Regions from separate parts of the Shewanella sp. 10B genome, predicted to be linked through region 1. Evidence: predicted binding sites of a transcription regulator. Region 1 holds the regulator's gene; the other holds the start of a gene.
The links. Region 1 encodes sigma-54, which starts transcription at its own class of promoters, with help from an activator protein. Its sites were predicted from a motif close to GTTGGCACGNNNNTNGNNT; they were not measured.
Positions count from the first base shown of each region.

Region 2: the regulator sigma-54 is predicted to act here: its motif matches at 2,252-2,270, upstream of M0415_RS03445 (YccF domain-containing protein).

Region 1 is NZ_JAMDJO010000002.1:727,732-732,439, forward strand. Features, by position in the region: gene lptA (lipopolysaccharide transport periplasmic protein LptA) at 1-356, shown strand, start outside; gene lptB (LPS export ABC transporter ATP-binding protein) at 353-1,084, shown strand; gene M0415_RS10800 (RNA polymerase factor sigma-54) at 1,190-2,665, shown strand; gene hpf (ribosome hibernation promoting factor) at 2,694-2,981, shown strand; gene ptsN (PTS IIA-like nitrogen regulatory protein PtsN) at 2,984-3,427, shown strand; gene rapZ (RNase adapter RapZ) at 3,424-4,278, shown strand; gene M0415_RS10820 (HPr family phosphocarrier protein) at 4,265-4,540, shown strand.
Region 2 is NZ_JAMDJO010000001.1:807,097-811,804, reverse strand. Features, by position in the region: gene M0415_RS03460 (hypothetical protein) at 408-581, shown strand; gene M0415_RS03455 (hypothetical protein) at 859-1,119, shown strand; gene M0415_RS03450 (1-aminocyclopropane-1-carboxylate deaminase/D-cysteine desulfhydrase) at 1,123-2,070, opposite strand; gene M0415_RS03445 (YccF domain-containing protein) at 2,355-2,762, shown strand; gene M0415_RS03440 (alpha/beta fold hydrolase) at 2,825-3,694, opposite strand; gene M0415_RS03435 (M14 family metallopeptidase) at 3,694-4,708, opposite strand, start outside.

The DNA.
Region 1 (4,708 bases):
TACGTGCATTTTCTGCCGAAGGGGAAAACAGCAAGATTTTAGTGGCAACGGGCAACCCTGCGACCTACAGCCAAATTCTCGACGATGGACGCCCAGCGTCGGCGAGCGCCAAAGAAATTCGCTATGAAATGGCGACCCGCACCCTGACCTTAACAGGCTCAGCGACCCTAGACCAAGCGGGTAGCCAAGTGACGGGTAACCTCATCCGTTACGATATTATTCAGCAGAAACTGATCGCTGAGAGCACGGGTAGCGGTGATGATCGCGTAATCACCATTATTCAACCTGACAACTATCAGGAAGAACTCAAGAATCAGCCTGCGGACAAACCTGTGAAAAAACAGGATTCTAAATGACCCAAATCACCTTAAAAGCACAGAATCTCGCTAAGAGTTATAAGAGTCGTCAGGTTGTGAAAGATGTCAGCCTGACGGTGAAAACGGGTCAAGTCGTCGGCCTACTCGGCCCAAACGGTGCGGGTAAAACCACCACCTTTTACATGGTCGTGGGCTTAGTCAAAAGCGATAAAGGCCATATCTTTATCGACGATGATGATTTAACCGCCGATCCTATGCACCTGCGCGCTCGCAAAGGCATTGGTTACCTGCCACAGGAAGCCAGTATCTTTCGCAAGCTGACAGTGCACGACAATATCATGGCGGTACTGCAAACCCGTAAAGAGCTCAATCGCGATCAACGCGAAGAAGAGCTGGAACATCTGCTCGAAGAGTTCCATATCACCCATATTCGCGATAGCCAAGGCATGTCGTTATCGGGCGGTGAGCGTCGCCGCGTCGAAATTGCCCGCGCCTTAGCGGCCAATCCTAAGTTTATTCTGCTCGATGAACCCTTCGCCGGTGTCGACCCGATTTCGGTTATCGATATCAAGAAAATCATCGAACAACTCAAGAGCCGAGGCCTTGGGGTATTGATCACAGACCACAATGTGCGCGAGACTTTAGACGTCTGTGAACATGCCTACATTGTCAGTCACGGAAACCTGATTGCCGAAGGAACTCCCGCAGAGATCTTAGACAATCAGCAAGTTAGGGCTGTGTACTTAGGTGAACAATTCAGGCTATAGTTACTTAAACAGAGCCAATTAGCCTTGAATTTTGGCTTATCTGCGCCATCAATATGATAACAAGCGGCCTAAATTCAAAATAATAACGTAGGGATCAGCGGTAACATGAAAGCGTCACTCCAGCTCAAACTGGGTCAACAGTTAACCATGACGCCACAACTTCAACAGGCCATTCGTCTGTTGCAATTGTCGTCATTAGAACTGCAGCAAGAGATCCAGCAAGCCTTAGACTCTAATCCCCTTCTCGAGCTGGAAGAGGAGCAATTCGACGCGCCTACCGAACGTAAGCAAGATATCGCCGATACCGACTTTAGCGAAACGACAGCCCAGCCACAGGAACAAGACAATTCCACCGTGGACATTGCCGAGTCGTTGACCAAAGAATCCCTGCCCGAAGAACTACCCATGGACACCACTTGGGATGAAGTCTTTACCGCATCGCCAAACTCAGGTTCTGGCGCCAGCCGTGAAGATGACATGCCCTTCCAAGGGGAAACCAGTGAAGGCCTGTACGAACATTTAGAATGGCAGAAAAACCTCACGCCCTTCTCTGAAACCGATTTAGCTATTGCCACCGCGATTATTGATGCCATCGACGATCAAGGTTATCTGACTCAAAGTACTGAAGATATCCTCGAGGCCATGGGCAATCCTGAGATCGAGCTGGATGAAGTCGAAGCCGTACTCAAGCGCATTCAACACTTCGATCCCGTCGGTGTCGCCGCAAGGGATTTAAGCGAATGTCTGCTTATCCAACTCTCCCATTTTTCGCCGGATACCCCACACCTCGAAAACGCCCGTATGTTGATCAAAGATCATTTAGATCTGATCGCTGCCCGCGACTTTAGGTTGTTGATGCGTAAAACCAAGCTTAAGGAAGATGATCTGCGCGAGAGCATTGCCCTCATCCAAACCTTAAACCCTCGCCCCGGTTTGCTCATCACCCCTGTCGATGAAGAATATGTCATCCCCGATGTGTCGGTGTCGAAGAAAAATGGTCGCTGGGTGGTCGAGTTAAATCCAGACTGCATGCCAAAAATCAATGTTAATCAGCAATATGCAGCCATGGCGCGCAGCACCAAAAGCCAAGCCGATAGCCAATTTATCCGCGGGCATCTGCAAGAAGCCAAGTGGTTTATCAAAAGCCTTGAAAGCCGTAACGAAACACTGCTCAAGGTGGCAAACTGCATAGTGCAATATCAACAGGGTTTCTTCGAATACGGTGAAGAAGCCATGAAACCTATGGTCCTAAACGATATCGCCGAGGCGGTAGAGATGCATGAGTCCACCATTTCACGGGTGACCACACAAAAATACATGCATACCCCAAAGGGACTTTTTGAACTAAAATATTTCTTCTCAAGCCACGTCGGGACTGATGATGGCGGTGAGTGCTCATCCACGGCAATCAGAGCCTTCATTAAGAAACTGGTTGCAGCGGAAAACCAGAAAAAACCATTAAGCGACAGCAAGATGGCGCAACTTCTGGCAGAACAGGGAATTAACGTTGCGCGCAGAACCATTGCGAAGTACCGAGAGGCGATGCTTATTCCCCCTTCCAATCAGCGTAAAAGTTTATAGCCTAAAGTGGAAATCGGAGGACGTTTATATGCAAATAAACCTGAGTGGACACCATATCGAGATTACTGAATCGTTACGGGCTTATGTTGAGGAAAAGTTTTCAAAACTTGAACGTCATTTCGAACAGATCAATAATGTGCACGTTGTGCTCAATGTTGAGAAAATGCAACAAATTGCCGAAGCGAGAATCAACCTCACCGGTGGTGAAGTCTTCGCGACTTCAGAGCATGCAGATATGTATGCTGCCATAGACGTCCTGATCGACAAGCTTGATCGTCAGGTTATTAAACACAAAGAGAAGTTAACAAAACACTAGCAATGGAACTTCGTACCATACTGCGGCCGGAATGCACGACCTGCGCCACTCCGGGCAGTAAGAAAAAGGTACTGGAACTTATCAGCGACTTAGCCGCTGCCCAGTACCCCACCCTCTCATCTCAAGAGATCTTCGAAAGCCTAGTGGCGCGCGAAAAGATGGGGAGCACAGGTATAGGTAACGGCATCGCCATTCCACATGGTCGATTAACCGATATAACACAACCCATAGCCATATTGGTGAAATGTGAGGAGCCGATAGCCTTTGATGCTATCGATAAACAACCTGTCGACATTTTATTTGCGCTGCTAGTGCCTGCTGACCAATGTCAACAGCACTTAAGCACTTTGTCCTGCATGGCTGAAAAGCTCAGCGACAAGCAAATATTGAAGCAATTGCGCAAGACGCATGATGAAACGGAACTCTATCAGGTAATCACTGGATGAAACTGGTCATAGTGTCAGGGCGCTCAGGCTCAGGCAAATCGGTCGCACTAAGAGTGCTTGAAGATCTCGGCTACTATTGTGTCGATAATCTTCCTTTGCCGCTGATTGGCAGCTTACTCGAACAGCTCAAGGGCAGTAACGATCTCGTCGCCATCAGTGTTGACGTGCGTAACCTGCCGGAGCAAGACAAGGTACTCGTCAAACAGCTCGCCAGCCTGCCAGAGGGCACTGAACTTACCAGCTTCTTCTTAAACTCCAGCGATAAAGTACTGTTAAAGCGCTACAGCGAGACGCGGCGCTTACATCCCTTATCTAAGAGCCGAGTATCACTGCAAGAAGCCATTAAGCTTGAAGGCAAGTTGCTCGAGCCCCTGTCACAGCAGATGGATCACTACATAGATACCTCGAATCTGAATATCTATGAACTCAGCGACCAAGTACGGCAAATCCTGCTTGGCAGTGTCGATAAGGAACTGGTGATCAACTTCGAGTCTTTCGGTTTTAAGCATGGTATGCCAACCGAAGCCGACTTTATGTTTGATGTGCGCTTTTTACCCAACCCCCACTGGGAACCCGAGTTGCGCCCCCTCACAGGTTTAGATGAACCTGTGGCAGAGTTTTTAAATCGCCAGCCCTTGGTCAATAAGTTTATTTGGCAGATTGAGAACCTACTCGAAACCTGGTTACCCCACCTCGAGCGTAATAACCGCAGTTATCTGACCATTGCCATTGGCTGCACAGGCGGACAACACCGCTCTGTTTATATCGCCGAGCAACTGGCTAAACGCTTTAGTAACGGTAAACATCAAGTCAATGCACGCCATCGGGAACTGACAAATGCCAAAGCTTGAACGCCAGGTCACCATCTGCAATAAACTCGGCTTACATGCCCGCGCAGCAACTAAACTCGTGGTGTTGGCCTCAGAGTTTGATGCCAGCATTACGCTGATCCAAGGTGAAAAACAGGCCTCTGCCGCCAGTGTTTTAGGGTTACTTATGCTAGAAACCGGCATGGGTAAAACCATTACCCTGATTGCCGAAGGCCCAGATGCCGAGCCCGCGCTCAATGCCATTTGCGCGCTTATCGACGCTAAGTTCGACGAAGCCTGTTAATCGTATCGATATCTCTTCTCGATGATTCCTGCCGTTATTCAGCACCCCGTTTGGTTTTGATTTCAGCACCTTATACCAGTAAAACACATTTGTGACTCGACGCCCTCCCGTGCGCTCAATTACAATATACTGCTGCGCTTTGGCTTAAGCCCTCAACAGCCAAACGTC
Region 2 (4,708 bases), on a different contig from region 1:
ACTGCCCGCCGTTTTGAGAAGTATCTTGTCGTTATCCTTTTTATATCGATTTGTCCATTCGCGTAAGCAATGACAAAAACGATCCTCACGAAGAAAGCCTACTACAAGTAAGTCCCACAAAAATAATGAGTTAGTGATTTTCTGCATCGACTCAAAAACAGTGAACTATTTAATTAAACCCATGTCATAGTACTGTCACTTTACTATGGTCAACTGGGCTAATTGAGATATTCCATTGACATAATCGCTGATATGCATTAGTTATCAATAAGGCATCTCTTGATTAATGATCATGGAATGGGTAACCTCAAGACTCATTAGTATCATCTTTCGCAATTATGCTAAGGATATTTTATTGTTATAACTTACTCACCCAAGGGTGAATTGAATTAAAAGGAGTGTGGCCTATGTCATACAAAATTAACGGACATGAAATCACAGTGAACTTTCCTGTAGACTCTATTTCAGTTAACAAAACATCCATTGCTTTTACCGATAGACAAGGTAAAAACAAGCAGACTTTTTCAAAGCGTACCGAAGCCTTAAACTTTATGAAATGGCTATTGTCGGCAAATAAATAAGTCTCATTGTGTACTCCTTAGAGTACCCAAAACGGTGTTTAGGTTTATTCGGTTCCCATTTTCCTCGCCATACCGAAGCCTAATTACCGAAATAGATAGCCCAATATCACGATTTGCTATCCCCTTACGTCGAATGACGAACTCGTTTGGTTCAGGCTGTATCTAGCTCACACAGATACGTGCCGAACCAAATGTGTATTCATCTAATCTAGATCAAATTAATCTGTATTTGTCCCTGCTAATATAATCACTCACTCCGTTTGTGAATGTATTTTCTATGTCAAAACCCGATACTAAAACGGCTATGCTGACCTTAATAACCCAGATTAAACAGGTTATTCCGCTCAACTTAGATGAAGCACAAATGTGCCAAGGTGAGTGTTTAGGCTGTTCTAAAAAAATGCTGGAAATGTTGGATGCTGAAATAAGCTACTGGCAATATTCAACCGATACGCCGGGATTGAAAGATCTTAAACATCTGGAAAAGATCGCCACTCGCACCCACAAAATATTAAAGCGCAATAAGTTAGTTGGCTAAATGCTATCCGGCATCGCCCTCACCGTATTTTCGTCTGTATCTTGGCAACATGGTTTGATTTCCTAATAGCCCCCCCTGATGAATATAGAGAATGGAGACATGTTGCTCGCGCCGTAAATAATCCTCTAACACCATAAAGCCTAAGGGATCGTAGAGTAATTCAAATTGCACACCGCTGGCACAGAGTCGTTGCCACATGGCATAAAACTCAGGATAGAGTTTCCCAAAATGGTATTTCTTCCTCACATTCAGAATCTGTGGATGTTCCGCAGCGTTAGGGCTTAGCTCATAAAACTGCTGCGTTAAATACTCATCGCCGCCGACAACGGCGCAGGTAAGCACTCGAATATTCAATTGCTGACGCACAAAATACTGATTTAAAAAGAGTGCCGTTGTTCCTGTACCTGCAGGTAAAAACACCTTGAGATCGGAAATTTGCCGTGACTCAGCCCAAGCAGCTATTTCGGTGGCTAACTGACTGACGCCATATTTCGCATACTTGCAACGCCCACCTTCGGGAATAAACAAAGCCTTAGGCTCAGCAGGCAAGACTTGCTGCTCAATATAATCCTGGCAAGTCCAATTAGGCTCACGATGAAGAGAAGGATTGGCTGCAATCAGGCTTGATAAATCAATGACACGCGTACCATTAGCAATAGCAGCGGCATAGTTACCCGTCGGCAATGTGCGGACATGGCTAGCGATATGATCCACATAAAAATCGCACTGCCAGCCTTTCAGTTTTGCGAGCGCCGACAGTGAATACAGTGAGTTAGCCTGCGCGGAGCCATAACCAATCAGCTTAGTCACGCCAGCAAAATCATGGTCTAGAAAATAGGCAAACTTACGCGCCTTATTGCCACTAAACGCAGGATGCAATAAATCGTCTCGCTTGAGAAATATCTCGCGTCCGGCAAAGGAAAAAGACTCAACAGGACTCTTAGAGAGCAAGCTTTGACTCAACTGGCTATTGGCTAACATGAATACACTCGAAGGAAACAAGGTCGTTAGTGTACCGCGAGCTTGTCTACATCGTCCGTAATTATTAAGCATTTTCGCGAAAATCTAGCATTTTTTACAACGTCACACAGTCATCCATATGAACATCTTACTGATAAATAATGAAAAATATTTTGGCACAATTCTCGCTTATACCATTTAAGTATCAATTAATGATCCTGTGTGTTGGCCAACATCATACCAACACAGATTTAAAATGAGTTAAGGAGTATTCAATGTCGCTTTTACGGTTAATTTTCAATATCGCTTGGTTTGTCCTTGGTGGATTTGTAATGGGACTCGCCTGGTGGCTCGCAGGGATTTTGTGTTTTATCAGTATTATCGGTATTCCCTTCGGCCGTGCCTGCTTTGTCATTGGCGAATTAACCTTCTGGCCCTTTGGGCAAGAACAAATGAATCGTCGCCATTTAACCGGACGTGAAGATTTAGGCACTGGCGCCTTTGGCATGGTGGGCAATATTATTTGGTTCTTGCTGTTTGGGATTTGGTTGGCCATAGGTCATTTAGCCCATGCCCTCGCCTGCTTTGTGACGATTATTGGTATCCCCTTCGGGATCCAACATATCAAGCTGGCGCTACTAAGCCTGACGCCGATCGGGCAAACCATAGTAGCGAAAGCGTAATAACCACAGTAGCGAAGGCGTAGTAATCATAGTCGCTAAAGCGTAAGGCAAATCACTCAGCACTACTCTACGTCAGTAGGTAGTGCTGATAAATAGTTTGGCAGTGACTGCACTAACCTTGCCTCATGAAAGGCGGTTTCCTCATCGAGCAAATCGCCACAATCTGCAAACGACGCACTCCCTTCCCCTTGCTCTAGGCTTATGATTTCGAATAGATAATGCGCCAGTTTAGCTGGCGCATCTATGGTGATGTCATGACCACAATAGGCCAAGACAACCAACTCGACCTTAAACTGTTGTGCTAATGCCCTGCTGGTTTGAATATTCACTAAGGCATCACGATCACCCGATAAAATACTGACGGGCACAGGTAAAGACGCTGGGCAGCGATAACGAAACGCCGCCCACAACTGACGACATGCATTGCTGAAAAATGGCGTCGACTCGTGGCGATATCGGCTCCAACGCTCAATCAAGGCAATATCGCGCCGATGGCGATAGCTGGTTAAGCGCACAATTGTCGATTCGATGGGATGAAGCTGTCGACCACGGCAACGTTTGAGCCAAGCACTCAGGGCATTCAATCCATTAAATCGTTGATACCAAGGCGATAAGTTAGCCGCGCTGCTATTCAATACAAATAGGTGCTTTATCTGCTCCGGGCGCTGCTTAGCCATTTCCATGGCGAGCATGCCGCCCATCGATAAGCCCAGCAGATAAAAGGCTTGTCCCGCTAGTTGCTTATCCAATTGTTGCCACACCGAGCTGGCGTATTCAGCGATAGTTAAAGGGCTGGCTTGGTGAGTGAGGATCCCATTGCCGGGCAAGTCTGGGGTGAAAACTCTGCAACCCCGTTGCCTTAACCTTTGATCGAAGCCATTCCAATGGCGTTGATCCCGCATTAAGCCCCTGAGTAATACCCAAGTTGTCATTAAAAACGCTCCCGATACCAAAACTGCTGCGCACTCTGTGCTAGTTGTGTGAGATGCTCGGGCGTCAGTCCTTCTAACTCCCGTGCGTACGCCGCCTCCATCAAGAACTGCATCAGTACTGTGTGCCGACGTAAAATCCTGTGGTGTCTGTGTGTTTTTTGCGGATTAAAAAAACCCGCAAAATTAAATATTTGCCTTGGATTTTTCTTAATCCATGCCCAAGATCCCATCTCTAACGTTAAGGGTAAGAATGGAATGTTTGCTTGAGGATCTTGGGCATGATGCTGGCGGTACAAGTAATCCCAAATATCACCGTGGGTGCGATAAAACTGGCTCTGGGGCGCAAGCCGATAGTGGCCATGATGGGGATAGCTGGCTTCAAATAATTGCTTTAAGTGATAAATGAAGTGGGCATTTTCAAAGGACGCGCGAGTGTGGGCATAGGGAAACCAGATATGATCCGTCAAACCAAAACCAGAATGCGCATCGAGGGAGATAAGACTGGTGCTTTGTCTAAGCAATTGTTGCACATAGGCCACCAGCCCCGCGGTTTCAAGCTCCATGCCGCCAAGGCCACGAAACCAAGGTAACTTAGAGGAGAGCCGCTGCCCTCCAACCATAAAAGATACTTTTTCACGGGACTCTATTGGCGCATTGCGCATCAAGTCGACCTGATTTCCATTACCACGACTCCCCAGCAGTAACCCGACGGGATTCACCACAGGGACAAAGGCTAAGCGGATGTCCGTTAATAACGCTTGTAGGTGTTTGTCCCACGCAAGGCGCTGTAGCAGGCTGTTAAGCAAAGCTAAAATCACCTGAGAGCCAATCCGTTCCACCCCATGCACGCCGCCGACGAATAACACGGTCGGACAAGGGCGTTCGGTGACGCCTAACTCGACACTGTAGAGCGGAAAATGTTGGTGCCGAAATGGAATGTCCGCAAGAACCTGATATTTGAGTTTAAGATGATGAGTATCAATGAGTTGTGAAAGTGTATCTAACTCGAAGGGA